Regions from separate parts of the Mixta calida genome, predicted to be linked through region 3. Evidence: predicted binding sites of a transcription regulator. Region 3 holds the regulator's gene; each other region holds the start of a gene.
The links. The regulator PurR, encoded in region 3, represses purine synthesis genes. The targets are predictions, from matches to a motif close to CANGCAAACGTTTGCNTG.
Positions count from the first base shown of each region.

Region 1 (7,580 bases), 1.5 Mb from region 3:
CTGCCGCTATCGCCGGCGCTATCGCTGGCGCGCACCATGTTCACCTGATGGCTGAAAAATATGGCGTGCCGGTTATCCTGCACACCGACCACTGCGCCAAGAAACTGCTGCCGTGGATCGACGGCCTGCTGGACGCGGGTGAAAAACACTTCGCCCAGACCGGCAAACCGCTGTTCTCTTCTCACATGATCGACCTGTCTGAAGAATCTCTGGAAGAAAACATCGAAATCTGCAGCAAATATCTGGCGCGCATGGCGAAGATGGATATGACCCTGGAGATCGAACTGGGCGTGACCGGCGGTGAAGAAGATGGCGTGGACAACTCCCATCTCGACAGCTCCGCGCTTTACACCCAGCCGGAAGATGTAGACTACGCCTACACCAAGCTGAGTGAAGTGAGCCATCGTTTCACCATCGCCGCTTCCTTCGGCAACGTTCATGGCGTTTACAAGCCGGGCAACGTAGTGCTGACGCCGAAAATCCTGAAAAACTCTCAGGAATATGTTTGCCAGAAACACAACCTGCCGCACAACGCGCTGAACTTTGTATTCCACGGCGGTTCTGGTTCTTCTGCGGAGGAGATCAAAGAGTCTATCGACTACGGCGTGGTCAAAATGAATATCGATACCGACACCCAATGGGCGACCTGGGACGGTATTCTGCAGTACTACAAAAAGAACGAAGGCTATTTGCAGGCTCAGCTGGGCAACCCGGAAGGCGAAGATAAGCCGAACAAGAAGTTCTACGATCCGCGCGTTTGGCTGCGTGCCGCACAGTCCTCTATGGTTGTGCGCTTAGAACAGGCGTTCAAAGAGCTGAACAACATTAACACGCTGTAATCGGCGAGTTGCTTATAAAAGGCCCTGCGGGGCCTTTTTTACGTTTATTGTGTCAAAAATGTAACGTTTTTCGTCAGTTACTTGGCGAACAGGAAATATATTGTTTACCCTTTGTGAATGGTTCGTCAGTTCCCGCTGACGGTTGTCGTTACTTTTTTGGGAACCACAACAGGGTGGATAAATGGAAGATTTAAACGTGGTCAACAGTATTAACAGCGCGGGCGGTTGGCTGGTGCATAACCAGGCGTTGCTGCTGAGCTATGCGGTCAATATTGTCGCCGCCATTGCCATCATTATTGTCGGGATGCTCATCGCCCGCATTATTTCTAACGGCGTGAACCGTCTGCTGCTGGCGCGGCATATTGACGCTACCGTGGCGGATTTCTTGTCGGCGCTGGTGCGCTACGGCGTTATCGCCTTTACGCTGATCGCGGCGTTGGGGCGCGTTGGGGTGCAAACGGCGTCGGTGATCGCCGTACTGGGCGCCGCCGGTCTGGCCGTTGGTCTTGCATTACAGGGATCGCTCTCTAACCTGGCTGCTGGGGTGCTGCTGGTGACTTTCCGTCCGTTCCGCACCGGCGAGTTCGTCGATCTCGGCGGCGTCATGGGCACCGTACTCCATGTGCAGATCTTCTCCACCACGCTGCGCACCGGTGACGGCAAAATCGTCGTGGTGCCTAACGGTAAGATTATTGCTGGCAACATCGTTAACTTCTCGCGTGAGCCGGTGCGCCGCAACGAGTTCGTTATCGGCGTGGCGTATGATGCCGACGTGGATCAGGTGATCGCTCTGCTGCGTGAAGTCGTAGACGCCGATCCGCGCGTGTTGCAGGATCGCGGCGTACAGATCGGCCTGAACGAACTGGCCGCCTCGTCGCTTAACTTTGTGGTGCGCTGCTGGAGCAACAGCGGCGATCTGCAGGATGTCTACTGGGATCTGATGAAAAACTTCAAGCGCACGCTGGATGCGCACGGCATCGGCATTCCTTATCCGCAGATGGATGTGCATCTGCACCAGGTAAAAACTGCCGAGGCCGAAACGGCGAAGGCGCAATAAGCTGACCGGGCGGGAACTTTCCCGCCCGTTTCTATTAGCCCTGCTGATACCCGATTAGTTCTTTCCATTTCCCCCCGCCGATCCGTCGCTATACACTCCTTCGCCATGCTTATCAGGGAGAAAATGTATGTTATCCGTCTATCTTCAGGGCGTTGCGTTAGGCGTCGCGCTGATCCTGCCGCTGGGACCGCAGAATGCGTTTGTACTGAATCAGGGGATTCGTCGCCAGTATCATGTGATGACCGCGGCGCTCTGTTCGCTTAGCGATATTATTCTGATCTGCGCCGGCGTCTTCGGCGGCAGCGCGCTGCTGAATCAGTCGCCGCTGCTGCTTAATCTGGTCACCTGGGGCGGCGTGGCGTTTCTGCTCTGGTACGGTTGGGGCGCGCTGCGCACCGCCTTCAGCGCCAATATCAGCCTGGCCAGCGACCAGATAAAGCAGCAGAGCCGCTGGCGGATTATCGCCACGCTGGCGGCGGTCACCTGGCTGAACCCGCATGTTTATCTGGATACCTTTGTGGTGCTGGGCAGCCTGGGCGGGCAGCTGCCCGCCGAAGCGCGACGCTGGTTCGCGCTCGGCACCGTCAGCGCTTCCTGTCTCTGGTTCTTTAGCCTGGCGCTGCTGGCGGCCTGGCTCTCGCCGCGTCTCAGCACCGTCCGGGCGCAGCGCGTCATCAATCTGTTCGTCGGCCTGGTGATGTGGGTTATCGCTTTCCGGCTGGCGATGCAGGGGCTGGCCGGTTTCCACTGAGCGGCAGAATAATTAAACGGGGCGGGGCGGCAAAAAAAGAAACTTTTGCCAGAATAAAAACTCAGAGGAACACGCATGTCATCGTCCGCGTGCTTGTGGCAGGCTTGCGTCATCGTCACAGCGGCGCGGCATAGCGCCCCGTTAATTTGTTTTGTCTTCAAGGAGGACCGTTCGTGAAACTGAAAGCACTGGCACTGGCTGCCATGATGGGATTAGGCGCCGGATCGTTGGCGGCGCATGCCGATGAGCTGCCTGGCGGACCGCATATCGTGACATCCGGACAGGCCAGCGTCGACGCGCGTCCCGATATTGCTACGCTGGCTATCGAAGTCAACGTCTCTTCAAAGGATGCCGCCGAAGCGAAAAAACAGGCTGACGATCGCGTTGCCCAGTATTTCGATTTTCTGAATAAAAACGGTATCGAGAAGAAAGATATCGATGCGGCCAATCTGCGCACTCAGCCGGAGTATGACTACACCAAAGAAGGCAAGTCGGTGCTGAAGGGCTACCGCGCGGTGCGTCAGGTGCAGGTGACGTTACGCCAGCTGGATAAGCTGAACGACCTGCTGGATGGCGCGCTGAAGTCGGGACTGAATGAAATCCGCTCCGTAGAGTTGGGCGTGGCGAACCCGGACGATTACAAAGCGAAAGCGCGTCAGGCAGCGATTGAAAACGCCACGCAGCAGGCGGCGGCGCTGGCGCAGGGCTTTAACGCCAAGCTGGGGCCGGTATACAGCGTGCGCTACCATGTCGCCAACTATCAGCCGATGCCGATAGCGCGCATGTATAAAGCAGCCGACGCGGCGCCGATGGCCTCCGCCGCGCAGACCTATGAGCAGCAGAGCATTCATTTTGACGATCAGGTGGATGTGGTGTTTGAGCTGCAACGCAATCCATAAAGCGAAAAGGCGACGCCAGGTCGCCTTTTTTACATCGTTGTTCCTCAGCCGGGAACCGTCTCATCTTCCTGACGCAGCACGCGATGGCCGTGCGCCAGCAGCGCGTCGGTTACCTTGCGCATCAGGCGGCTTTCCGGCGCGAAGCGGTGCCAGTAAAGCATACGGCGCTGATAGAGGCCCGGCGTCAGATCGATCAGCTCGCCGCTGGCCAGCTCCCTTTCAATCTGCAAATGCGGGATCATACAGCAGGTCGAGCCCTGGCGCGCCAGCTGCACAAACGCCTCGGACGAGTTAACGATATGGCAGGGAACGCTGCCCGGCGACAGATCGAAATTCTGTTGCAAAAACGCCTGATGCATATCATCCAGATGGTCGAACGCCACCGCCGGCGCTTTCAGCAGCGCGGAGCGGGTGACGCCGTTGGGAAAATAGCGCGCGGCGAACTCGCGCGAGCCGACAAACAGATAGTCGAGCGCGCCAAGTCGATCGACCAGACAGCTGGGCAGCGGCTGCGGCTGGATACTTACCGCGCCCACGACTTCGCCGCGACGCAGCCGTTCCTGAGTACGGGTTTCATCTTCAACCTGCAAATTAAGGCGCACCGGCGAATCGGTCAGCACATCCTTTAGCGCGGGCAGCAGCCAGGTCGCCAGACTGTCGGCGTTCACCGCCAGCGACAGCAGCAGCGGGGTGGTGCCGCCGTTTTCATCGCCCAACCACTCATCCTCCAGTAGTTCGACCTGATGCAGCAGCGCCAGCAGCTTCTGTCCCTGCTCGGTCGGACGCGGCGGAACGGTGCGCACCAGCAGCGGCTGGCCGAACATATTTTCCAGCTGCTTAATGCGTTGCGACACCGCTGACTGGGTAATACATAATTTTTGCGCCGCGCGTTCGAAGCCGCGTTCGCGGATCACAGCATCCAAAGCCTGAAGCGTTCGATAATCGGGTCTTTTCATTGTTATTGTGGCTCTCCTTCAGGTATGGGTAAGGCACTATGCCATAAAATTCACGCTTTGCACCTTATGCGCGGTCATCAATCTGTGGGCTGTCTTACAAAGCGGCAAATCGCCGCGCGGCGAACGCGCACTTTAATCCGCGCTTGTTTTATACTACGCGCACACCATTAGCACAGGTTTTAAACATACCATGACGCAGGATGAACTTAAAAAAGCAGTAGGCTGGGCCGCGCTGGACTATGTCACGCCGGGCACCATCGTCGGCGTAGGCACGGGGTCCACCGCCGCCCACTTTATTGACGCGCTCGGCTCGATCAAACATCAGATTGATGGCGCGGTCTCCAGCTCCGAAGCTTCCACGCTGAAGTTAAAGAGCCTCGGCATTCAGGTATTCGATCTCAATGAAGTGGACTCGCTGGCGATCTACGTTGACGGCGCGGATGAAATCAATCCGCAGATGCAGATGATCAAAGGCGGCGGCGCGGCGCTGACGCGCGAGAAGATCGTTGCGGCGGTGGCGGAGAAGTTTATCTGCATCGCCGACGCCTCGAAACAGGTGGATGTGCTGGGCCGCTTCCCGCTGCCGGTCGAAGTGATCCCGATGGCGCGTTCTTATGTGGCGCGCGAGTTGGTGAAGCTGGGCGGCCTGCCTGAGTATCGTCAGAACGTGGTGACCGACAACGGCAACATTATTCTCGACGTGCATAATCTCAGCATCGTCAATCCCACTGAGCTGGAGCGCACCATTAACGCGCTGCCCGGCGTGGTGACCGTGGGCCTGTTCGCCGCGCGCGGTGCGGATGTGGCGTTGATTGGCGGCCCGGACGGCGTTAAAACTATCACCAAATGATCTTGCTGGCGCGTCAAGGCGCCAGTTATTTCTTGTCGAAAAACATCTTTTCTCTGGCTGGCGTAATTTGGTGACTTATGTCACATAACGGTAACGCGCAGCATTATCATCCTGCCTGCGCCGTCGTTGCCATCATAATCTGCCGTATCTGTTGTTCTCGCCCCCCAGCCATGCTGAGCGGCAGGCAATCGTTTGTATTGCCGCGCGCGTAAATTTTGATATTTTGGCAGAAGGCTGGCTTATCACAGCCCCATCTGAAGTCTGCAAAATAGGGTCGGGAAATGGCAAAAGTATCACTGGAGAAAGACAAAATTAAGTTTCTGCTGGTGGAAGGCGTCCACCAGAGCGCGCTGGATAATCTGCGCGCGGCAGGTTACACCAATATTGAATATCACAAAGGTGCGCTCGACAGTGACGCGCTGAAAGCGTCCATCCGCGATGCGCACTTTATTGGCATTCGATCCCGTACTCAGCTGACTGAAGAGATCTTCGCCGCGGCGGAGAAGCTGGTGGCCGTGGGCTGCTTCTGCATCGGCACCAATCAGGTGGACCTGAATGCGGCGGCGAAGCGCGGCGTGCCGGTATTTAACGCGCCTTTCTCCAATACCCGCTCGGTGGCGGAGCTGGTGATTGGCGAACTGCTGCTGCTGATGCGCGGCGTTCCGGAAGCTAACGCCAAAGCACACCGCGGCATCTGGAACAAACAGGCGGCGGGTTCGTATGAAGCGCGCGGCAAAAAACTCGGCATCATCGGCTATGGCCATATCGGCATGCAGCTGGGCGTGTTGGCGGAAAGTCTGGGCATGCATGTCTTCTTCTACGATATTGAAAACAAGCTGCCGCTGGGCAACGCCACGCAGGTGACGCACCTTTCCGACCTGCTCAATATGAGCGACGTGGTCAGTCTACATGTGCCGGAAACGCCGTCGACCCAGAATATGATGGGCGCCGAGGAGCTGGCGCTGATGAAGCCCGGTTCGCTGCTGATCAACGCCTCGCGCGGCACGGTCGTGGATATTCCGGCGCTGTGCGGCGTGCTGGCCAGCAAACATCTGGCGGGCGCGGCGATTGACGTATTCCCGGAAGAACCGGCTACCAACAGCGATCCGTTCAGCTCTCCGCTGTGCGAGTTTGATAACGTTATTCTGACGCCGCATATTGGCGGATCGACGCAGGAAGCGCAGGAGAATATCGGCATTGAAGTGGCGGGCAAGCTGGCGAAATATTCGGACAACGGCTCTACGCTCTCCGCCGTTAACTTCCCGGAAGTCTCCCTGCCGATGCACGGCGAGCATGTCAGCCGCCTGCTGCATATCCATGAAAACCGCCCAGGCGTGCTGACGGCGATCAACCAGATTTTCGCGGAGCAGGGCATCAACATCGCCGCGCAGTATCTGCAAACCACGCCGGCGATGGGCTATGTGGTGATCGATATCGACGCGGAGCAGGATGCGGCGCATAAAGCGCTGGCGTCGATGAAGGCGATCCCCGGCACCATGCGCGCGCGCCTGCTTTACTGATTGAGATAAGCGCTCTGGTTGTTGTTTCCACGCCGTCCTGTCTCAGGGCGGCGTTTTACTTTTCCCACTGCCAGAAATGCGAAGGGGTCAGAATCGCCGGTAACGGCACATCCCAGTCGGCGCACGGCAGCTTCTCAACCTGCTGGCAGTCATGCGCCAGCCCTATCGGCAGAAACCGATGCCGACGCCAGTTCTGCAAGGTGCGATCGTAAAAGCCGCCGCCCATGCCGAGCCGTTGTCCCTGGCGATCGAACGCCACCAGCGGCACGAACATTACATCCAGTCGATCGAGCGGAATCAGGTTCTGTATATCAAGCGGGGGTTCGGGAATTCTCAGACGGTTCTGCGTCAGCACGGTTTCCGGCGTGTAACGGATAAACAACAAATTGCCGGGCGAAAAGGGGTGCAGAACGGGCAGATAAACCTGCTTATGATGCTGCCAGAGCCGGGCGATAAGCGGGCGGGTATTAAGTTCGCCGTCAACGGAGAGAAACAGGGCGATATGCTGCGCCTGATCCACCGGCGCCACGTTTAGCGCATGTTCGGCAACGCTGTCCGCCGCCAGGGTTTGCTGTTCAGCGCTCAGCCCGCGCCGCAAATGACGGACGTGAGTACGGATAACCTGGCGATCGAGCTGAGAGTGAGACATGGGATTTTCCTGCGCCTGCGGGTGTGTTGCGACTATACACAGCAGAGGCAAGTACTTTC
Region 1 is NZ_CP026378.1:3,608,036-3,615,615, reverse strand. Features, by position in the region: gene fbaA (class II fructose-bisphosphate aldolase) at 1-839, shown strand, start outside; gene mscS (small-conductance mechanosensitive channel MscS) at 1,021-1,896, shown strand; gene argO (arginine exporter ArgO) at 2,024-2,647, shown strand; gene C2E16_RS17230 (oxidative stress defense protein) at 2,821-3,546, shown strand; gene C2E16_RS17225 (LysR family transcriptional regulator ArgP) at 3,591-4,502, opposite strand; gene rpiA (ribose-5-phosphate isomerase RpiA) at 4,693-5,352, shown strand; gene serA (phosphoglycerate dehydrogenase) at 5,634-6,872, shown strand; gene C2E16_RS17210 (5-formyltetrahydrofolate cyclo-ligase) at 6,928-7,521, opposite strand.
Region 1: the regulator PurR is predicted to act here: its motif matches at 5,534-5,551, upstream of serA (phosphoglycerate dehydrogenase).

Region 2 (7,580 bases), 1.9 Mb from region 3:
TGCCGCCGGTGACGCCATTATTACCGCCACCGCGCAGCGGCTGCGCGGGCAGGTGCGGAAGACAGATATGGTGGCGCGGCTCGGCGGCGATGAGTTCGCCATCCTGCTGCGCGATATCAGCGAGCCGTCGCAGGTCGCGCGCGTAGTGCAGCATATTATGAACGCGATGGAAGCGCCGCTGATCCTGCCCGACGGCAACCCGATCGTCTGGTCGCTGAGCATCGGCGCGGCGCTGGGCAAATCGTCACGCTCGGCGGAAGGGCTGCTGGCGCAGGCGGATGCCGCCATGTACCACATAAAAGCGTTGGGCGGCGGCTGGTACCTGTCGCCGCTCTGGCAGAGCCAGCCGCAGTCTGAAATCCTTCAGGCCGGGCCGGACGCCGTGTTTTAACCGCTGACCGGGCAGCAGACGCCGGTGGTGCGTTGGGCGAAGCTGCTCATCGCATCGCCGCGCGGAAAGGCGGCCGGACGCTGACGCAGCGCGTTCTGGCGACGCATGCTGTGACGATAGGCGGTCGGCGTCTGCGAAAACTGGCGGCGGAAAACGCGGGAAAAAGTCTGTTGCGAATCAAAGCCGTACTGCATGGCGATATCAAATACCGGACGCTGCGTCAGGGTCAGCGCTTCCGCGGCCAGCGTCAGCCGACGTTCACGGATATAGCTGCCCAGCGTCTGCCTGGTGACGGCGCGAAACATCCGCTGCAGATGCCACTTGGAGTAGCCAGCTTTGGCTGCGACTTCATCAATGGAAAGATTTTTATCTAAGTTCCGATCAATCCAGTCAGTCAGAGAATGAATAATATCTTTATGCATCATGACGACGTCCTTCTGATTAGATTTTGCGCTTTGCGGGTTTGATGGTGGGCAAGTATAATTCCTCAAGTTAACTTGAGGTAAAGCGTAAAAATGAAAAAAAGCAATTATCCAAAACCGGTGCTGACGCCAGGAGAAGTGGCGAAGCGCAGCGGGGTAGCGGTGTCGGCGCTGCATTTTTATGAGTCGAAAGGGCTGATCGCCAGCACGCGCAACGGTGGCAACCAGCGGCGATACAGCCGCGACGTGCTGCGCCGCGTGGCGATCATTAAAATCGCTCAGCGCATCGGCATTCCGCTGGCGACGGTCAGCGAAAGCCTGGCGCATATGCCGGTCGATAAGCGCATTTCGGCGAAAGCCTGGGAGGCGTTGACCGAGCAGTGGCGCGCCGAGTTGAACAAGCGCATCGAAACTCTGACGCACCTGCGTGACGACCTGGACGGCTGCATCGGCTGCGGCTGCTTATCGATGCGCGATTGTCCGCTGCGCAACCCCAACGATCGACTGGCTGAAGAGGGCACCGGCGCCATCCTGCTCGATCCGCAGCGCGAAGAGGAGTAGCCGCTATACTGGAGGCTGACGCATGACTTCTGGAGCCTGCCATGATCGTGGTTCATCATCTGAATAACTCCCGTTCGCAGCGTATTCTCTGGCTGCTGGAAGAGCTGGAGCTGCCGTATGAAATCAAGCGCTATCAGCGTCAGGCGTCGATGCTCGCCCCACCGGAATTGAAAAAAGTGCATCCGCTGGGCAAAGCGCCGGTAATCACCGATGGCGACCGCGTCGTAGCGGAATCAGGCGCGATTCTGGAATATCTGGTCGGGCGTTACGATCGCAACCGGCTGCTGACGCCGCTGGATGAGGAAGAAGCGCTTGAATGCCGCTACTGGTTACACTATGCGGAAGGATCGCTGATGCCGCTGGTGGTGATGCGCTTGATCTTCAGCCGCATGGGCAAGCCGCCGGTGCCGTGGCTGCTACGCCCGATCGGCGCGGCGTTCGGCAACGGCGTCCGTAAAGGCTTTCTCGATAAACAGCTGACCACGCACCGTCAATTTATCGAACAGCATCTGACCCGGCTGCCGTGGTTCGCTGGACAGCATCTGACGCTGGCCGATATTCAGATGAGCTTCCCCATTCAGGGGCTGGCGGCGCGCGGCGGGCTGGATGGCATGCCCGCTACACAGGCCTGGCTGGATAAAATCAGCCGCCGTCCCGCCTGGCAGCGGGCGATTCAGCAGGGTGGCGAACTGAATTTGCCGGACTAAGCCGCCTCAGGCTCATGGACGGCAAGGAGTAAAAAAATCTTAGCCGTCCGACAGTTATCCCTTTTTTTTCTTTGAACCTTCCTGTCTTACCTCACGCCTTCCGGCGCGCTGCTTGTTAATTGTGCTGAATTGACTACAAACAGCAGTTGAAAATATGCCGGAAAAGGCAGGATAATCGTTTGCCTTTTTACAGGTCGCTTTTCGGCCCCTTTTCGCGCGGCGAGGTAAACGTTTGCTTTTTTAGCAGGCGTCGGGCAACGAGTTGCACGCCGGTCTTCATCCAGGGAATAAAGACGACGATGCGTTATCCAGCGTCGCGCAGGCTGTCATCCAAAATAACGAGGTTTTACATGTCCACTCCTTCACAACCTGCGCGCCGTTCGCTTGACGCCTGGTTCCAGATCTCAGCGCGCGGCAGCAGCGTGCGTCAGGAGATTATCGCCGGTTTAACGACCTTTCTGGCGATGGTCTATTCGGTTATCGTCGTGCCGGGCATGCTGGGCAAAGCCGGTTTTCCTCCGGCGGCGGTCTTCGTCTCTACCTGCCTGGTCGCCAGCTTCGGCTCGATCATTATGGGCCTGTGGGCGAACCTGCCGATGGCGATTGGCTGTGCGATCTCGCTGACCGCCTTTACCGCCTTTAGCCTGGTGCTGGGGCAGCAGATCAGCATTCCGGTCGCGCTGGGCGCAGTATTCCTGATGGGCGTGCTGTTTACGCTGATCTCCGCCACCGGCATTCGCGCCTGGATTCTGCGCAACCTGCCGATGGGCGTGGCGCACGGCACCGGCATCGGCATCGGGCTGTTTCTGCTGCTGATCGCCGCTGACGGCGTCGGGCTGGTAGTGAAAAATCCGGCGCCGGGCCTGCCGGTGGCGCTGGGGCATTTCACCTCGTTTCCGGTCATTATGTCGCTGCTGGGCCTGGCCGTGATTTTTGGCCTGGAGAAGCGTCGCGTGCCAGGCGGCATCCTGTTGACCATTATCGCCATCTCGCTGATTGGCCTCGCGTTCGATCCCGCGGTGAGTTTTAAAGGGCTGTTTGCCATGCCGAGCCTGAGTGACGCTAACGGCCATTCGCTGCTGTTCAGCCTGGATATCGGCGGCGCGCTACAGGCGGCGGTGCTGCCCAGCGTGCTGGCGCTGGTGATGACGGCAGTTTTCGACGCCACCGGCACCATTCGCGCGGTGGCGGGGCAGGCTAATCTGCTGGATAAAGAGGGGCAGATCATCAACGGCGGCAAGGCGCTGACCACTGACTCCATCAGCAGTATTTTCGCTGGGCTGGTAGGCGCCTCGCCCGCGGCGGTCTATATCGAATCGGCGGCCGGCACGGCGGCGGGCGGTAAAACTGGCCTGACGGCGATCGTGGTCGGCCTGCTGTTCCTGCTGATCCTGTTTATGTCGCCGCTGGCTTATTTAGTACCGGCCTATGCTACGGCGCCCGCGCTGATGTATGTCGGCCTGCTGATGTTGAGCAACGTAGCGAAAATCGATTTCAACGATTTCGTCGACGCGATGTCCGGGCTGGTGACGGCGGTGTTTATCGTCCTGACCTGCAATATCGTCACCGGCATTATGCTCGGCTTCGGCGGGCTGGTGATTGGTCGTCTGTTCGCTGGCGAATGGCGCAAGCTGAATATCGGCACCGTGATTATCGCGGTGGCGCTGGTCGCTTTTTACGCGGGCGGCTGGGCGCTTTAATCCTGTCTGGCGCGGCAGCGATGCCGCGCCATGTTCCTTCCTTCCGCCGCATTTCCTGCCTTCCGCCTGATAAACAGAGAATCGTCCTGAAGCGTTGCGAATCGCACGCCTTGTTTTTAACAGGTTTAACGTTTTGTTTTACACTGCTAACGGGGCACCCCCAGGGTAATCGATTCACATATGCCTGCCGGAAGAGGCTATAAGGAAAGCATGGAAATCTTTTTTACTATTCTCATTATGACGTTAGTGGTGTCGCTCTCCGGCGTCGCCGCCCGTATTATCCCGTTTCAAATCCCGCTGCCGCTGGTGCAGATCGCCGCGGGCGCGCTGCTTGCCTGGCCGACTTTCGGCCTGCATGTCGATTTTGACCCGGAGCTGTTTCTGGTGTTGTTTATTCCGCCGCTGCTGTTCGCCGACGGCTGGAAAACGCCGGTTAACGAGTTTCTTCATCATGGCCGTGAAATCATGGGCCTGGCCTTAGTGCTGGTGCTGATCACCGTCGTGGGCATCGGCTATCTGATCTACTGGATGGTGCCGGGCATTCCACTGGTGCCCGCCTTCGCGCTGGCGGCGGTGCTGTCGCCGACGGATGCCGTGGCGCTGTCGGGCATCGTCGGCGAAGGGCGCATTCCCAAGAAGATCATGTCAATTTTGCAGGGCGAGGCGCTGATGAACGACGCGTCGGGCCTGGTGTCGCTCAAGTTCGCCGTTGCGGTGGCGATGGGAACGATGGTCTTTACCGTTTCCGGCGCGACCGTAGAGTTTCTGAAAGTGGCGATCGGCGGCCTGCTGGCGGGCGCTGCGGTCTGCTGGCTGTTCGGCAAATCACTGCGTCTTTTCAGCCGTCTGAGCGGCGACGATCCCACTACCCAGACGGTACTGCTGCTGCTGCTGCCGTTCGCCTCCTATCTGATCGCCGAGCATCTTGGCGTATCAGGCATCCTGGCGGCGGTGGCGGCCGGTATGATGATCACCCGCTCCGGCATTATGCGCCGCGCGCCGCTGGCGATGCGCCTGCGCGCCAACAGCGTCTGGCAGATGCTGGAATTCGTGTTTAACGGCATGGTGTTCCTGATGCTCGGCCTGCAACTGCCTGGCATTCTGGAAACCTCGATTACCGAGGCGAACGCCGATCCAAACGTCGAGCTGTGGATGCTGTTTACCGACATTCTGCTGGTGTACGCCGCCCTGATGCTGGTGCGTTTCGGCTGGCTCTGGACTATGCAGCGCCTCAGCAAGCGCCTGCTGACCAAAAAGCCCATGGAGTTCAGCAGCTACAGCACGCGCGAGTTGCTGATTGCTTCTTTTGCCGGGGTGCGCGGCGCGATTACGCTGGCCGGTGTGCTGTCGATACCGCTGTTCCTGCCGAACGGCGACGCTTTCCCTGGCCGTTACGAGCTGGTATTCCTTGCGACCGGCGTCATTCTCTTCTCGCTGTTTGTCGGCGTCATTCTGTTGCCAGTCTTGCTGCGCGGCATCGACGGCATTGATAAGAGCGTGCATCGCCGCGAACTGCAGCAGGCGCGTGCGGTAATGGCGGGTGCGGCGGTTGAAAGCCTCTATAAGATGGAAGAGCGCCTGACGCAGGATGCCGAAGAGAATATCGATAACGAGCTGTTGAAAGAGGTGAGCTCACGGGTGATAGGCAACCTGCGCCGCCGCGCCGACGGACAGAGCGACCTGGAGAATGCGCACGTGGCGGAGGATCTGGAGCGCCGCTTCCGCCTCACCGCGCTGCGCGCCGAACGCGCTGAGCTTTATCATCTGCGCGCCACGCAGCAGATCAGCAACGAGACGATGCAGAAGCTGCTGCGCGATCTCGACCTGCTGGAAGCGCTGCTGGTCGAGAAAGAGGAGCATTAATCGCGAAGGCGGGCAGGGCTACCTGTCCGCCTTATACCGAAATCTTCGGCGCTTCGCCCGGCCAGAAGGCGCGACAGCAGTCAATCCACGCCTGCGCGCTGCGGGACAGATAGCTTCCTTCGCGCCAAATTAATCCCAGCGTCCACGTTAAATCCGATTCCAGCGGCAGCCACAGCAGCGATTTTCGATCGAGCCTTTGACAAATCGGCTCCGGCAGAATCGCCACGCCCATGCCCGCCTGTACCATTGCGGCCAGAAAATCCCATTGCCCGCTGCGCACCGCGATCTGCGGCGTCAGGCCCGCGCGCTGAAACGCCTTTTTCAGCTGGCGGTTTAGCGAAAACTCCTCATTGAAAATCAGTAGCGGATGCTGCGCCACTTCCGTCAGCGAGAGGCTCAGGCGATCGCGCCAGGGCGCCGCGTGCGGCACCAGCACACAGAGCGGATGCTGCATCAGCGTCAGGGTATTCAGCGGCAGCTGCTCATCTACCGGCAGTGCGGTCAGCGCCAGATCGAGACCGCCTGACAGCACGGCTTCCTGTACCGCCAGGCCGCCTGATTCGACAATATTTAGCGCAATGCCGGGATAGCGTTGACGAAAGGCGGAGACGGACCCGGCGATCTGCATGCCCACCATCGGCGGCACGCCCAGGCGCAGCTCGCCGGTCTTCAACTGATTGATATCGCCGATCTCCATCTCCAGCTGCTTGAACGCCTGCAAAATCGTCAGGCCGCGCTGATATACCACCTGGCCGCTGTCGGTCAGATGCAGCTTGCGGCCTTCGCGCAGCAGCAGCGTGCAGCCTAATTCTTCTTCAAGATGGCGCAGCATTTTACTGATGGTCGGCTGCGTGACGAACAGCGTCTCCGCCGCACGGGTAAAGCTTTGCTGACGCACCACCTCGACAAAATAACGTAGCGCCCGAACGTCCATAAACTATTCCCTCTGTGCATAGTTCGGATGATTTTAATTCATTTTTTTCACCCTTTAACAGCGCCGTATACTGACAGCCGTCACAGAAAAACAGGAGAAACCAATTATGGCGGTAGCGATAAGCCCTCAAAGTACGGGCTGGCTGCGGCGTTTACAGGTGCCGTTGCAGGTGGGCATTTATATCGGTCTGTTTATCTTCGCTCAGCAGCTGGTGGGTTGGCTGCATCTGCCGCTGCCGGCCAATATCGTCGGCATGCTGCTGCTGCTGACGCTGATTGTGCTGCGCATCGTGCCGCTGAAGTGGGTGAAGGCGGGCGGCAGTTGGCTGCTGGCGGAAATGCTGCTGTTTTTCGTACCGGCGGTGGTGGCGGTAGTTAACTACGGCGACCTGCTGAAAGTGGAAGGCTGGCGCATCTGCGTCGTTATCGCTCTCAGCACGCTGATGGTATTGGGCGCTACGGCGCTGGTGGTCGATCGCGTTTACCGGCTGGAGATCTGGCTGGCGCAGCGTAAGCAGGCGCGCCATGAATGATCTGATTATCAGCCTGCTCTGTTTTATCGCCACGCTCTGCGTCTATTTTCTGAATAAACGGCTCTATCGCCGCTGGCGTAAGCTGCTGCTGATGCCGCTGGTGCTGACGCCGCTGCTGCTGGTGGGGATGCTGCTGTTGACCCATATCTCCTGGCAGGATTATATCGGCGAGAGCCGCTGGCTGCTGTGGCTGCTCGGCCCGGCGACGCTGGCGTTTGCGGTGCCGGTCTATGAAAACATGACGATTATCCGTCGCCACTGGCTGTCGCTGTCGGCGGGCGTGGTAACCGCTACGCTGGTAGCGGTATGCAGCTCGGTCTGGCTGGCGCGTCTGCTGACGCTGCCGGAAATTATCCAGCGTAGCCTGGCGGTGCGTTCGATCACCACGCCGTTCGCCCTGGCCGCGGCGCAGCAGGTGGGCGGACAGCCCGACCTGGTGGCGCTGTTTGTGGTGATCACCGGCGTCTTCG
Region 2 is NZ_CP026378.1:3,976,183-3,983,762, reverse strand. Features, by position in the region: gene C2E16_RS18975 (diguanylate cyclase domain-containing protein) at 1-391, shown strand, start outside; gene soxS (superoxide response transcriptional regulator SoxS) at 388-816, opposite strand; gene soxR (redox-sensitive transcriptional activator SoxR) at 907-1,374, shown strand; gene C2E16_RS18960 (glutathione S-transferase) at 1,416-2,081, shown strand; gene C2E16_RS18955 (NCS2 family permease) at 2,432-3,781, shown strand; gene C2E16_RS18950 (Na+/H+ antiporter) at 3,992-5,644, shown strand; gene C2E16_RS18945 (LysR family transcriptional regulator) at 5,676-6,578, opposite strand; gene C2E16_RS18940 (CidA/LrgA family protein) at 6,685-7,110, shown strand; gene C2E16_RS18935 (LrgB family protein) at 7,103-7,580, shown strand, end outside.
Region 2: the regulator PurR is predicted to act here: its motif matches at 2,303-2,320, upstream of C2E16_RS18955 (NCS2 family permease).

Region 3 (7,580 bases):
CCCAGTTGCAGGCAGTTCTGCAGCGCGGCGGCCTTGCCGGTATCCTGCGGGAACGGCAGCAGCGCGTTCGCCACCACAATAGGGTAAATGGCGCCGTTGGCCAGCGCCATGCCGCAGAACGGCGCCAGCAGGCCCCACAGCGTCGCTTTTCCGCTCATCGCCACCATAAACAGCGACACGACGCTGATTGCATAGAAGATCAGCAGCGCAGGCAACAGCGTCCTGCCGCTGCGACGCTGCAACGCGGTGCGACAGCCGAATCCGCCCGCCAGAAAAGCGACGGTTTGCGGCATATAGCTCAGGCCAATATCCGCCGGACTTAAACCGAGATCGTGCAGGATAAAGGGTGAGCCGGTCAGCCAGGCGAAAAAGCTGGCGGAGCAGGCGGCATAGATCAGTACGTTGCCGCCGTAGACGCGCGAGGTCAGCATGGTGAAAAAGCCGGCGCGCGGACGCGAATCGTGCGCGGCCGCCGCCGGCGCTTTTTTCAGCCTGGCTGTAGCGAACAGTAGTGGCAGGGTCACCAGCAGCAGCGTCAGGAAAATAGCCCGCCATGAAAAGTGGCTCAGCACCCAGGCGCCCAGCAACGGCGCCAGCGCCGGAGAAAGCGCGACCAGCGGCATAATGGTGGCGAACACGCGGTTAGCCTGCGCGCCGCGATAGCGATCGACCACCAGCGCCTGCCAGCTTACCGTGGCGGAACAGACGCCCACCGCCTGGATAAAGCGCAAGGTCAACATCTGCCAGGTCTCATTCGCCCACAGCATGCCCGCACAGCCGAGGGCAAACAGCGCCAGGCCGAACAGCAGGACCGGCTTACGGCCGAAGCGGTCGGAAAGGGGGCCCCATATCAGCTGCGCGCAGGCGAAGCCGCCAAGAAATACCGTCAGGCTGGCGCTGATGACGCCTGCGGAGGTGTGGAAGCTTTCCTGCATGGCGGTGAACGCCGGCAGATACATATCAGTGGCGAGAAAACCCAGCGTACTGAGCAGCGCCAGATAAAGCATAAATCCTTTTGAACCAGACATCTCTTTCTCATTAATTAGCAGGTGAACAGACGGCGCGAGGGTAAAGGATGTTTTTCTGAATGTGAAACGCTAAAATTTGCCGGTTGATTTCAAAATTTTTGCAGGCAAAAAATGTGGTCAGAACATGCCCTTGAAGTGGTCGACGCCGTCGCCCGCACCGGCAGCTTTTCCGCTGCCGCCGCGGAGCTGCATCGCGTGCCTTCCGCCATCAGCTATACCGTGCGCCAGCTGGAGTCCTGGCTGGCGGTGCCGCTGTTTGAACGTCGTCATCGCGATGTGGTATTAACCGAGGCGGGCGAGCTTTTTATTCGTGAAGGCCGCGCTGTTATCAAAAAAATGCTCGCCACGCGTCGGCAGTGTCAGCAGGTGGCGAACGGCTGGCGCGGCCAGCTGAGCATCGCCGTCGATCGCATTGTAAAACCGCAGCGCACGCGTCAGCTGGTGCTCGATTTTTATCGCCATTTTCCCGATATGGAACTGTTAATCACCCCGGAGGTGTTTAACGGCGTCTGGGACGCGCTGGCGGACGGGCGTGTCGATGTGGCAATCGGCGCGACGCAGGCTATCCCCGTCGGCGGCCGCTTCGCCTTCCGTGATATGGGCGCGCTCAACTGGCGCTGCGTGGTTAACGCCAGCCATCCGCTGGCCGCAGCGACCGGCGGCCTGCAGGATGATGATATCCGTCCCTGGCCTTCACTGGTGCTGGAGGATACCTCGCGCGCGCTGCCGCGCCGCACCACCTGGACACTGGATAATCAGCGACGGCTGGTGGTGCCTGACTGGGAGAGCGCTTTCGACTGCCTGCGCGCCGGTCTCTGCGTTGGCATGGTGCCCGGCCATTTCGCCGCGCCGCTGCTGGCGACGCAGGAACTGACGGAGTTGCCGCTGCCGGTGCCTTTTCCCGACAGCCACTGCTGCGTCAGCTGGTCGGAACAGAGCGGTTCGCCGGCGCTGAGCTGGCTGCTGGATTATCTGGGCGATACGGAGACGCTGAATCGGGAGTGGCTGCGTGAGGAAGAGAGCACTCAGGATAGCGCATTATCCTGAGCGGCAAGGCAAAGGTCGCGGCAGGGATAAGCCGCGATGACGTAAAGCATTAACGACGATAGTCGCGGAACGGGCCGTCAGCCACCGAGCGGCGTTCAATAAGCGTCGGATGCACCTCAATCGTTTGCGATTCTTCGCGCTTATTGATAATGCGATCCAGCAGCATATCGAAGGCGGTTTCGCCTAGTTGCTCTTTCGGCTGATGAACGGTTGTCAGCGCTGGCGTAAAATAGCGCGCGTTGCGCACGTTATCATAACCGATCACCGAAATATCCTGCGGCACGCGCAGGCCCATCTCATCCGCCGCACAAATAGCGCCCATCGCCATAATGTCGCCGCCGCAGAAGACGGCGGTAGGGCGTTGCTTCTGCGCCAGGATCTGCTGCATGGCGCGGTAGCCCGACTCCGGCTCGAAATCGCCCTGCACGATCCACTCTTCGCGCACCGGTATATTCGCCTCGTTCAGCGCCTTCATAAAGCCGGCAAGACGGCCGCCGCCGGTGTTGCGCTCCATCTGTCCGGGAATCACGCCGATATCGCGATGGCCGCGTTCAATCAGATAGCGGCCTGCGATGTAGCCGCCTTCAAAAGCGTTATCCAGCACGGTATCGGTAAAGTCGCCGCGCGACTCGCCCCAGTCCATCACCACCATCGGGATATTGCGGTTCTCCTCAAGCATCTTCAGCAGCGCTTCAGGATATTCAGAACACATTACCAGCAGACCGTCGACGCGCTTTTGCGCCATCATCGACAGATATGCCTGCTGCTTTTGCAGATCGTTATGGGCGTTGCCCAGAATCAGGGTATAGCCGCGGGCGAAGCAGCGCGTTTCCACCGCTTCGATGATTTCCGCAAAATAGGGCGCTTCGCTGGAGGTCGCCAGCAGGCCGATCGACTTGGTGTGGTTCACCTTCAGGCTGCGCGCGACCGCGCTGGGCGAATAGTGTAGTTCTTTGATGGCCGCCCACACCGCCTCGCGCGTCTCTTCCGCGACAAAGCGGGTTTTATTGATGACGTGTGACACCGTCGTCGTAGACACGCCGGCACGCTTCGCGACATCTTTGATTGTTGCCATTAAAAAGATACTCCTGCGCTTATCATAAGGGTTTGATAAGGCTAATGTTAAACGTTTGCGTCCTCGCGGCCTGCTTCAGCGTGCTTATCCATTGTCATTGTGCTGGCTGAGATACGTCTGGCAGGCGGGACGTCTTTAAAAAAGGGCCAACAGCGACGGTTTGCCGGTGTTGCGCAACGCAAGGCGGGGATTCTATCAAGCTGACGCAAAGAAAACGAGATTTTTACCGGTGAGTATGGGAAAATCTATACCGTTATTGTTTGTGTGGTTAAAGGAGAGGCCGGGTGAGCACCGATTTAAAGCTGTCGTTAAGCACCACTGTCGCAGCATTGCTGATGATCATCGCTTTCAGCTTAACCGCTGTCATGCATTGATCGGATGATGCGTATAAAAAAAGCCTGTCGCAAGACAGGCTTTTTTGTTGCGCAACGCGCTTAGCGGATGGTTTTTGGCGTCATTACGCGACGCGCGCCGACATAATGGCGCTCCCAGTAATCATCGCTGAGCTGGCTGATTTGAATATCTTTACCGGTGCGCGGCGACTGAATAAAACGACCGTTGCCAAGATAAACGCCAACGTGATCGGCGGCGCCGCGGTTATTAATGCGGAAAAAGACCAGATCGCCTTTTTCCAGCGACTGACGGTTGACCGGCGCGGCGTCACGCAAGTGATACATCTCATTGGCGGTGCGGGGAATTTTAAATTTCACCACATCCTTATAGGCGTACCAGACCAGACCGCTGCAGTCGAAGCCGGTGTGAGGCGAGGTGCCGCCCCACAGGTAAGGTTTGCCCAGCTGACCCATCAGCTTGTTCATCGCCGTTTCACGCGCTTTCTGATAACGCTCGCGGTGCGCCTTACTCATTTCGAGCGGGCCACGGGCCTTGGTCTGCTTTTTATCGCCGCGCTGATGGCCATAGCGCGCCTTCGCCGTCCTGGCCATACTTTTTTTCTTTGCGCTGTTCTCTTTTGCCGTTTTAACCGGTGAGCGGCCTTTTTTCGTGGTTAACGCTGGGGATACCGCGACGGTTGCCGTTTTGCCTTTCTTTTTGACTTTGCTTTTTTCCGCCGTCGCCGTACGCGTTTTTTTACTGGTGGTTTTTAAGGGGCGACGCTTGCGCCGTTCATCTTCACGGGCGCTTTTCTTATCAATCTTATGCTGACTGGCCTTAACCGGCGCCTGCGGAGAGGCCTGCGCAACGTTAAAGAACAGCTGAGCAAAAGCCAGCATAAAAAGCGTAATCAATAAACGCATAGTGTGGTTACAGTAATAGCGCGATAACGGCGCGAAGTTGATCCTATTTCTGCCATAAGGCAGACCCCTGAAGGCCGATTCTAATCTAACTTTTTCCGAAAAGATAAAGCCTTTTGCAATTGAATGGCCTTTAATTGCATAAAGATGTAAAAATAAACCGAAACAGGCGCTTATCTCGACAGAATTATTACTATTTATTAATCGCCGGGCGTAATGATGAAGAAGCGGACGTTATTTTATCAGCAGCATTTGGCATAATGCGCTAAATCATTTATCCCTACAGAAAATGTCGTTTTCAGTGACCCGCTACAGTCGCTACAATCAATAGACACGAAGCAAGCTATTTAAGGAAGGCAATTATGAGTACTGTTGAAAAAATTCAGCGCCAGATCGCAGAAAACCCGATCCTGCTGTACATGAAAGGCTCGCCGAAGCTGCCAAGCTGTGGTTTTTCTGCTCAGACGGTTCAGGCTCTCTCTGCCTGCGGCGAGCGCTTCGCCTATGTGGATATCCTGCAAAACCCGGATATCCGCGCTGAACTGCCTAAATATGCCAACTGGCCGACCTTCCCGCAGTTGTGGGTGGATGGCGAACTGGTCGGCGGCTGCGATATCGTTGTCGAAATGTTCCAGCGCGGCGAGCTGCAAACGCTGATCAAAGAGACGGCGGAAAAATATAAAGCGGCGGAATAAGTTTTAGCCAGCTGCTAAAAAATAAAAGGGCGCATCGGCGCCCTTTTTTACTGGCGTGCGGCGGCTACTCCTCCAGCTTCAGCGCTTCTTCGACCGGCTCCTCATCTTCTACCGGCAGCGGCGGCCAGCCGCCTAAACGTTTCCAGCGGTTCACCAGCTCGCAAAAAAGTTCTGCGGTGCGCTCGGTATCGTAAAGCGCAGAGTGCGCCTGACTGGCGTCAAAGGCGATGCCGGCCGCTTTACAGGCTTTCGCCAGCACCGTCTGGCCGACGACCAGGCCGCTAAGCGCCGCGGTGTCGAAAGTGGCGAAGGGGTGAAACGGGTTACGCTTCAGACCAGCGCGTTCGGCGGCGGCCATCATAAAGCTGTGATCGAAGTTGGCATTATGCGCCACCATAATGGCGCGATTGCAGCCGCGATCCTTCAGCCCTTTGCGCACCTGCTTAAAAATTTCATGCAGCGCGTCATATTCGCTGACGGCGCCGCGCAGGGGATTATGGGGATCGATGCCGTTGAACGCCAGCGCCTCCGGTTGCAGAACCGCGCCTTCGAAAGGCTCGACGTGAAAATGCAGGGTCTGGTCAAGCTGCAGCCAGCCTTCTTCATCCATTTTCAACGTGACGGCGGCGATTTCCAGCAGCGCATCGGTCTTCGCATTGAACCCGGCGGTTTCCACATCAATCACCACCGGATAAAAGCCGCGAAAGCGGTCGGATAAGGCGTTCAGTTGTTTCGGTTCAGACATCAGGATCTCATTGGCGAAAAAATGCAGCGCGCATTATGGCAAATTTCGTCGCCGCTTGCAGCAGCGCAAAAAAGAAGGGCGCCCGCAGGCGCCCTGAAACTTAGTGGCCGAGGCCTTGTCCGGCCTGCTTGTTTTCAATCAGCTCGATTTTGTAGCCGTCCGGGTCTTCCACGAAAGCGATAACGGTGGTGCCGCCTTTTACAGGGCCCGCTTCACGCGTCACGTTGCCGCCCGCCTGGCGAATTTTTTCGCAGGTCGCCGCAACATCGTCCACGCCCAGCGCGATATGGCCGTAAGCGTTGCCGAGGTCGTACTTATCCACGCCCCAGTTGTAGGTCAGTTCGATGACCGCGCCTTCGCTTTCGTCGGTATAACCTACAAACGCCAGGCTGTATTTGTACTCCTGGTTTTCGCTTTCACGCAGCAGACGCATGCCGAGAACACGCGTATAAAAATCGAGGGAGCGCTGCATATCGCCAACGCGCAGCATAGTGTGAAGTAAGCGCATAATATTCTCCAAAAGGGTGTCATCATCCGATGACGGTCAAAAAAGCTTAGTATAGCCGCCGATTTGCAACGGCACTGCCGCCAGGTTGAGTAGACCAGTCGACTTGAAATGGGCGTTTTTATTTAACGCGCCGCCAACAGCTGCAAAATTGCCTGTAGCGCCTGGGTTAACGCGCTGCCGTCGCGACGGATTTTGCTTTGCAAGCTGGCGCCCAGCCAGAGCGAGTAGAGCGTTTGAGCCATTACCTCCGGCGTCCAGCCTGGCTGAAGCTCGCCCTGCGCAGCGGCCTGGCGCAGCGTGCTCGTTAGAATCGCTATCTGCGCGGCGGCGCCATGCGCCAGCGTTAGTCTCATCTCCTCTGAGAGATCGCAGACTTCCGCAGAGATTTTTACGGCCAGACAGTTTTCGATATGGCCCGTCGCGCGAAAGCGCTGCTCCGCCTGCTGGTAATAGTCCAGTAGCTTCTGGCGCGGCGCCGACGGCCGATCATCAAACCAGCTCTGCATCGCGTGGCTTACGCTACTGAAGTAACGCTCCAGCATCGCCACGCCAAAGGCTTCCTTCGAACGAAAATAGTGATAAAACGATCCTTTCGGCACGCCCGCCTGACTTAACAGCTCGCTCAGGCCCATGCCGGTAAAGCCGCGCTGTAAACAAAGCTGCTCGCCGGTGGCGAGCAGCTGTTCGCGGGTATCATGTCGTGTCGTTTTATTCATGTCCCTCAGGGTAATAGACCAGTTGGTCTAATGCAACCCTAATGCGCCTGGCAGCGTTTCAACAGGTCAAGGCCTGGCTTATAGACCGAGGTCTGGATATTCATCATGCCCAGCAGAGTATGGAACACGTTATCCTGCGACACCTCATCCTGCTGCGCGCGCTGGCGCATACAGCTCTCGTTAACGCCGAAGGTGTGAGCGTAATCGGGTGAAAGCCACATCAGGAACGGTATATGCGTCTGCTGGCTCGGCGCAAACAGCCAGGGCGCGCCGTGCAGATACATGCCGCGCTCGCCCAGCGATTCGCCGTGATCGGAGAGATAGATCAGCGCTACGTTAAAGCGATCGCTATAGCGTTTCAGCAGATCAATCGTGTCGCTCACCATCGAATCGGTATAGAGCAGCGTATTATCATAGGTGTTGACCAGCGCCTGATGATCGCAATCCTGAATCTGGTTGCTGTCGCAGGTCGGCGTAAACTGACGCATCGCCGGCGGATAGCGCCGATAGTAA
Region 3 is NZ_CP026378.1:2,098,334-2,105,913, forward strand. Features, by position in the region: gene punC (purine nucleoside transporter PunC) at 1-1,028, opposite strand, end outside; gene punR (DNA-binding transcriptional activator PunR) at 1,140-2,075, shown strand; gene purR (HTH-type transcriptional repressor PurR) at 2,125-3,150, opposite strand; gene cydH (cytochrome bd-I oxidase subunit CydH) at 3,435-3,524, shown strand; gene C2E16_RS09960 (C40 family peptidase) at 3,585-4,406, opposite strand; gene C2E16_RS09965 (Grx4 family monothiol glutaredoxin) at 4,763-5,098, shown strand; gene rnt (ribonuclease T) at 5,163-5,843, opposite strand; gene gloA (lactoylglutathione lyase) at 5,944-6,351, opposite strand; gene C2E16_RS09980 (TetR/AcrR family transcriptional regulator) at 6,474-7,067, opposite strand; gene eptA (phosphoethanolamine transferase EptA) at 7,106-7,580, opposite strand, start outside.

Region 4 (7,580 bases), 1.5 Mb from region 3:
GGCAACCGGCTCTATCAGCTGCTACGCAAAGCGCCGGGCGTGACGCTGCGCTGCCCGGAAACGGTCAGCCGGGTTGAGCGGCGGCAGGATGGCGTCAGCGTCACGCTGGCGAGCGGCGAAAAGCTGGATGGACAGCTGCTGGTGGCGGCGGATGGTTCCCGTTCGCATATCGCCGCCGCCTGCGGCATTCAGTGGCGCAGCGAGGATTACCAGCAGATCGCGGTTATCGCCAACGTGACGACGCAGATCGCCCATCAGGGGCGGGCGTTTGAACGTTTCACGCAACACGGGCCGCTGGCGCTGCTGCCTATGTCGAACGGCCGCAGTTCGCTGGTCTGGTGTCATCCGCCGGAAGCGAAAACACGCATCGACGGCTGGAGCGACGCGACCTTTTTAGCGGAGCTGCAACAGGCGTTCGGCTGGCGGCTGGGGCGTTTTACCCATGTGGGGCAGCGCCACAGCTATCCGCTGGCGCTGCAAATGGCCAGCCAGACGGTCGCGCATCGGCTGGCGCTGGTGGGCAACGCGGCGCAGACGCTGCACCCGATCGCCGGACAGGGCTTCAATCTCGGCATGCGCGATGTTATGTCGCTGGCGGAAACGCTGGCGGCGGCGCATCGCGAGCGGCAGGATGCGGGCAGCTTCGCCGTGCTGCAGCGCTACGGACAACGACGCGCAACCGATCGTGACGCCACGATCGGCATAACGGATGGGCTGGTGCGGCTGTTCGCCAACCGCTACCTGCCGCTGGTCGTTGGGCGTAATCTCGGCCTGATGACAATGGATAATTTACCCTGGCTGCGCAACCGCCTGGCGGAGCGGACGCTGGGCTGGGTAACGCGCTGAAAAGAGGATTTCAATGCAAACTTATGATGTGGTGATCGCCGGCGGCGGTATGGTTGGCCTGGCGGTCGCCTGCGGCTTACAGGGCTGCGGGCTGCGTATCGCGGTGCTGGAGAAAGCGGCGCCGGACGCGTTTAACCCCAACGAACCGCACGGACTGCGCGTTTCCGCCATTAACGCGGCCAGCGAGCGTCTGTTACAGCATCTTGACGTCTGGTCAGCGATTCTGGCGCTGCGCGCCAGCAGCTATCACGGTATGGAAGTATGGGATCGCGACAGCTTTGGCCGTATTGAATTTGATCAGCCCCAGGGCGTCAGCCATCTTGGCCATATCATTGAAAACCAGGCGATCCACCAGGCGCTCTGGCAGCGCGCGCAGCAGCTGAGCGATATCACGCTGCTGGCGCCGGCGCAGCTGCAACAGGTCGCCTTCGGCGATAACGAAGCCTTTATTACGCTGGAAGACGGCAATATGATGAGCGCCCGGCTGCTGATCGGCGCCGACGGCGCCCACTCGTGGTTGCGCAGCAAAGCCGATATCCCGTTAACCTTCTGGGACTACGACCATCATGCGCTGGTCGCCAATATTCGCACCGAACAGCCGCATCAGGCGGTAGCGCGTCAGGTGTTCCACGGCGATGGCATCCTGGCGTTTCTGCCGCTCAGCGATCCGCATCTCTGTTCAATCGTCTGGTCGCTGTCACCACAGGAAGCGACGCGGCTACGTGATATGCCCGCCGAGCTGTTTAACCAGCAGCTGTCGGTGGCGTTTGATATGCGTCTGGGGCTATGCAAGGTAGAGAGCGAACGCCAGACCTTTCCGTTGATGGCGCGCTATGCCCGCCAGTTTGCCGCTCACCGGCTGGCGCTGGTCGGCGACGCCGCGCATACCATTCATCCGCTGGCGGGGCAGGGCGTCAACCTGGGCTTTATGGACGCCGCCGAGCTGACAGGCGAAATCCGCCGCCTGCATCAGCAGGGCAAAGATATCGGTCAGCATCTCTATCTGCGTCGCTATGAGCGTACGCGCAAGCACAGCGCCGCCGTGATGCTGGCAAGCATGCAGGGCTTTCGTGAGTTGTTTGCCGGCAATAATCCGGCAAAAAAGCTGCTGCGCGACGTCGGCCTGCGGCTGGCGGACAACCTGCCTGGCGTGAAGCCGCGCCTGCTGAAACAGGCGATGGGGCTGCACGATCTGCCGGAATGGCTGCGCTGATATCTTTCTCATTGCGCTGAGACATCTCTTCAATAAGGGCCGAAAGGTCCTTTTTCATTTTTGCGCCATGCCTGTTGCCCTCACGCATCTTTTCTCTAAGCGTATTGAAGGCGTTGGGGTGCTCAGCCCCGCCCTGACGCGACGTTATTCGAGGCTCCAACGCGATTCGCACCATTTTGAGGCGCGCGCACGCTTTTCGCGCGCTCATTTGAATTATTCTAATTTCACTCCCTGCTTCGCATTACTTTTGCTCATGAGTAAGTCTTTTCTGTGCCGGGCGATTTTCACGTTATTTATCCGCTGTCTGGTTTTTAAACGGCTTTGTTGCGCGTCTGTTGTTCGTTATGTGCCTTATGACGCATTTTTGTAGTCAAAAATTCTGCACAATCCCAAAGACATCGGACGATGCCGACGCCGTTTCGCCCCTGTTTAGCTTATGGTTAAAACCGGCGTTCAGTGGTAACGTCAGGGCAAAGAGAACGTTTGCGTCGGACGTTTTAGCCACATTTAGCGTCTACCCAACCCGTTAACGCACAGGAATGTTATGAAGCAGACTCCTTTGTATGAACAGCATCAGGCCTGCGGCGCCCGCATGGTCGATTTCCATGGCTGGATGATGCCGCTGCACTACGGCTCGCAGATCGATGAACATCATGCGGTGCGTCAGGATGCCGGCATGTTTGATGTCTCCCATATGACCATTGTCGATCTGCGCGGCGAGCGCACCCGGGAATTTCTGCGCATCCTGCTGGCCAACGACGTTGCGCGTCTGACGCAGCCGGGCAAGGCGCTCTACAGCGCGATGCTCAACGCATCGGGCGGCGTGATTGACGATTTGATTGTTTACTTTATGACCGAAGAATGGTTTCGCCTCGTGGTTAACTCCGCTACGCGCGACAAAGATCTGGCGTGGATCGGCGAGCATGCGCAGCCGTTCGGCGTCACGTTGCAAGAGCGCGACGATCTGGCATTGATCGCCGTTCAGGGACCGCAGGCGCAGCAGAAAGCGCAAACGGTCTTCAGCGACGCGCAGCGCCAGGCGGTAAGCGGCATGAAGCCCTTTTTCGGCGTCGAGGCGGACGGTTGGTTTATCGCTACCACCGGTTATACCGGCGAAAGCGGCTATGAAATCGCGTTGCCGAACGCGCAGGCCGCCGGGCTGTGGCAGCGCCTGCTGGCCGCTGGCGTGAAGCCCGCCGGGCTGGGCGCGCGCGATACGCTGCGTCTCGAAGCGGGCATGAATCTTTACGGTCAGGAAATGGATGAAGGCGTCTCGCCGCTGGCGGCGAATATGGGCTGGACGCTCTGCTGGGAGCCGACCGATCGCCAGTTTATTGGTCGGGAGGCGCTGGAATTGCAGCGTGAAAAAGGTACCGACAAGCTGGTGGGCCTGATCATGACGGAGAAGGGCGTGCTGCGTAATGAACTGCCGGTGATGTTCACCGACGCGCAGGGCAACTTGCACCAGGGCGTTATCACTAGCGGCTCCTTCTCGCCCACGCTGGGCTACAGCATCGCGCTGGCGCGCGTGCCGGCAGGCATCGGCGAACGCGCTATCGTGCAAATTCGCAACCGGGAAATGCCGGTAAAAGTCACCAAACCTATTTTTGTCCGCGCCGGTAAGCCGGTCGCTCAGTAACTATTTCAGGAGAATGCGGCGATGAGCAATGTGCCAAACGAATTAAAATATCGTGAAAGTCATGAGTGGGTGCGTAAGGAAGCGGACGGCACTTACACCGTAGGCATTACCGAACATGCGCAGGAGCTGTTGGGCGATATGGTCTTTGTCGATCTGCCGGACGCGGGCGCCAGCTTCGCCGCCGGAGATGACTGCGCCGTCGCCGAATCGGTCAAGGCCGCCTCTGACATTTACGCGCCGCTGAGCGGCGAAATCGTCGCGGTAAACGCCGATCTGGAAGCGTCGCCGGAACTGGTGAACAGCGATCCTTACGGCGCAGGCTGGCTGTTCCGCATCAAGGCGAGCGATGAGTCCGAACTGGAACAGCTGCTGAACGCCGAAGGCTACCAGGCCGCCATCGACGAATAACTTCAGGCGGGCCGTCCGCGCGCAGTCAGGCGCGGGCGGCTCTCTTTACGGGCCGCGACAGACGACTCGTTATCACCAGCCGTAGCCAGCTCTTCAGGATTGACGATTCATGACTCAGACACTCAGCCAGCTTGAACATACTGGCGCCTTTATCGAACGCCACATCGGCCCGTCTCCCGCGCAGCAGGAAAGCATGCTGCAGGCGATCGGCGCCAGCTCGCTCAATGCGTTAATCACCAGCATCGTGCCGGCCGACATTCAGCTGCCGGGGCCGCCCGCTGTCGGCGATGCGCTGACGGAACATCAGGCGCTGGCGGAACTGAAAGCGATCGCCAGCCGCAACCAGCGTTTCAAATCTTATATCGGCATGGGCTATACGCCGGTGCTGACGCCGCCCGTTATCCTGCGCAACCTGCTGGAAAATCCGGGCTGGTATACCGCCTACACCCCTTATCAGCCGGAGGTGTCGCAGGGCCGGCTGGAGGCGTTGCTGAACTTCCAGCAGCTGACGCTGGATCTGACCGGGCTGGATATCGCCTCCGCGTCGCTGCTGGACGAAGCGACGGCGGCGGCGGAAGCGATGGCGATGGCCAAACGCGTCAGCAAGCTGAAGAACGCCAACAAATTTTTTATCGCCGAGGATATTCATCCGCAGACGCTGGACGTCGTGAAAACCCGCGCGGAGACCTTCGGCTTTGAGCTGATTATCGATAAAGCGGAGCGCGCGCGCGATCATGACGAGCTGTTCGGCGTGCTGCTGCAACAGATCGGCACCACCGGCGAAGCGCATGACTACAGCGCACTCATCGCCGATCTCAAGGCGCGCAACGTCGTCGTCAGCGTGGCGGCCGATTTTATGGCGCTGGTGCTGCTGGAGGCGCCGGGCAAGCAGGGCGCGGATATCGTCTTCGGTTCCGCCCAGCGTTTCGGCGTGCCGATGGGTTATGGCGGGCCGCACGCCGCCTTCTTCGCCGCGCGCGATGAATACAAGCGTTCAATGCCGGGGCGCATTATCGGCGTCTCGCGCGACGCCGCGGGCAATACCGCGCTGCGCATGGCGATGCAGACGCGCGAGCAACATATTCGTCGTGAAAAAGCGAACTCCAATATCTGTACCTCGCAGGTGCTGCTGGCCAATATTGCCGGTTTCTATGCCGTATTCCATGGCCCGGAAGGACTGAAGCGCATCGCCGGGCGCATCCATCGCCTGACCGATATTCTGGCCGCTGGCCTGAAGCAGGGCGGCCTGACGCTGCGCCATCAACACTGGTTCGATACCCTTACCGTTGAGGTAAACGATAAGGCGGCGGTGCTGGCGCGCGCGCTCAGCTTCGGCGTTAACCTGCGTACCGATATCCATCATGCGGTCGGCATTACGCTGGATGAGACTACCACGCGGGAAGATGTCGCCACACTGTTCGCGATCCTGCTCGGCGACGAGCATGGCCTGGATATTGAGGCGCTGGATAACGCAGTCGCAGCCAACAGCGGCTCAATTCCGACGGCGCTGCAACGTCAACAGCCGCTGCTGACGCATCCGGTTTTCAACCGCTATCACAGCGAAACCGAGATGATGCGCTACATGCACAGTCTGGAGAAAAAGGATTTAGCGCTTAATCAGGCGATGATCCCGCTCGGCTCCTGCACCATGAAGCTTAACGCCGCCGCTGAGATGATCCCGATTACCTGGCCGGAATTCGCCGAACTGCATCCGTTCTGTCCCGCCGAGCAGGCGGGAGGCTATCTGCAAATGATTGCCCAGCTGTCGCAGTGGCTGGTGCAGCTCACCGGTTATGATGCGCTCTGCATGCAGCCTAACTCCGGCGCGCAGGGCGAATACGCCGGTCTGCTGGCGATCCGTCGCTACCATGAAAGCCGTGGCGAAGGCGAACGCCATATCTGTCTGATCCCCAGCTCCGCCCATGGCACCAACCCGGCGTCGGCGCAGATGGCCGGCATGTCGGTAGTGGTGGTGGCCTGCGACAAGCAGGGCAACATTGATCTGCACGATTTGCGCCAGAAGGCGGAGCAGGCGGGCAAGGCGCTCTCCTGCATTATGGTCACCTATCCTTCTACGCACGGCGTGTATGAAGAGACGATCCGCGAAGTCTGTCAGATCGTTCATCAGTACGGCGGCCAGGTTTACCTCGACGGCGCTAATATGAACGCGCAGGTCGGCATCACCACGCCGGGCTATATCGGCGCCGATGTGTCTCACCTGAACCTGCATAAAACCTTCTGCATTCCGCACGGCGGCGGCGGTCCGGGCATGGGGCCGATCGGCGTCAAGGCCCACCTGGCGCCGTTTGTGCCGGGCCACAGCGTGGTGCAGATTGACGACATGCTGACGCAGCAGGGTGCGGTTTCCGCCGCGCCGTTCGGCAGCGCCTCGATTCTGCCGATCAGCTGGATGTACATTTGCATGATGGGCGCGGAAGGGCTGAAGCAGGCCAGCGCCGTCGCTATCCTTAACGCGAACTATATCGCCAGCCGTCTGCAATCGGCTTATCCGATCCTTTATGCCGGACGTGATGGCCGCGTGGCGCACGAGTGTATTCTCGATATTCGTCCGCTGAAAGAGCAGACCGGCATCAGCGAGCTGGATATCGCCAAACGCCTGATTGATTACGGTTTCCACGCGCCGACCATGTCGTTCCCGGTGGCGGGCACGCTAATGGTAGAGCCGACCGAGTCGGAAGGGAAAGCGGAGTTGGATCGCTTTATCGACGCGATGTTGGCGATCCGCATGGAGATCGATCGTGTGGCGGATGGCGAATGGCCGCTGGAGGATAACCCGTTGGTCAACGCGCCGCACACCCAGCAGGAGCTGGTAGGCGAGTGGTCGCATCCTTACAGCCGCGAGCTGGCGGTCTTCCCGGCGGGCAGCGATAACAAATATTGGCCGACGGTGAAGCGTCTGGATGATGTATTCGGCGACCGTAACCTGTTCTGCTCTTGCGTGCCGATGAGCGAATACCAGTAATCGCGTTGGGCTGCGCCTGCACTATCAGGCGCAGCCGGTTGTTACATAAGGCGTAAAATAAGAAGGGTTTGCCAGCAAACCCTTTTTTTATGAAAAACGTTTTATTGTTCCTGGAGTTCCAGTTCAGCAATCAGCGGTAAATGATCGCTGGCGGCCGCCCAGTTGAACCCCTCTTTTTCATCAGGAACATTAAGTCCCTTAACGTTCCACTTCTGCCCTTTAAACGTAAAAATATGGTCAAGGTCCAGAGCAGGATTGATAGCGGGCCAGGTTCGAAGATCGACGCCGTTTTTAACGACCGGATTCCAGAAATAATTGATTTCTTTAACCGGCTGTTCGTTTGCCGTGGAGTTAAAGTCACCCGCCAGAATTTTAACTGCGGAAGCGATATTGGCGAAATTGGAAGGCGCATCGCCTATGCTCAGGTCAAGCAGATAACGCGCCTGGTTAAGGCGCACTTCGGGGTTCTTCTGCCAGTCCAGGTGCGTGGT
Region 4 is NZ_CP026378.1:3,597,398-3,604,977, reverse strand. Features, by position in the region: gene ubiH (2-octaprenyl-6-methoxyphenyl hydroxylase) at 1-846, shown strand, start outside; gene ubiI (FAD-dependent 2-octaprenylphenol hydroxylase) at 860-2,059, shown strand; gene gcvT (glycine cleavage system aminomethyltransferase GcvT) at 2,604-3,698, shown strand; gene gcvH (glycine cleavage system protein GcvH) at 3,720-4,106, shown strand; gene gcvP (aminomethyl-transferring glycine dehydrogenase) at 4,216-7,089, shown strand; gene C2E16_RS17160 (endonuclease/exonuclease/phosphatase family protein) at 7,191-7,580, opposite strand, start outside.
Region 4: the regulator PurR is predicted to act here: its motif matches at 2,532-2,549, upstream of gcvT (glycine cleavage system aminomethyltransferase GcvT).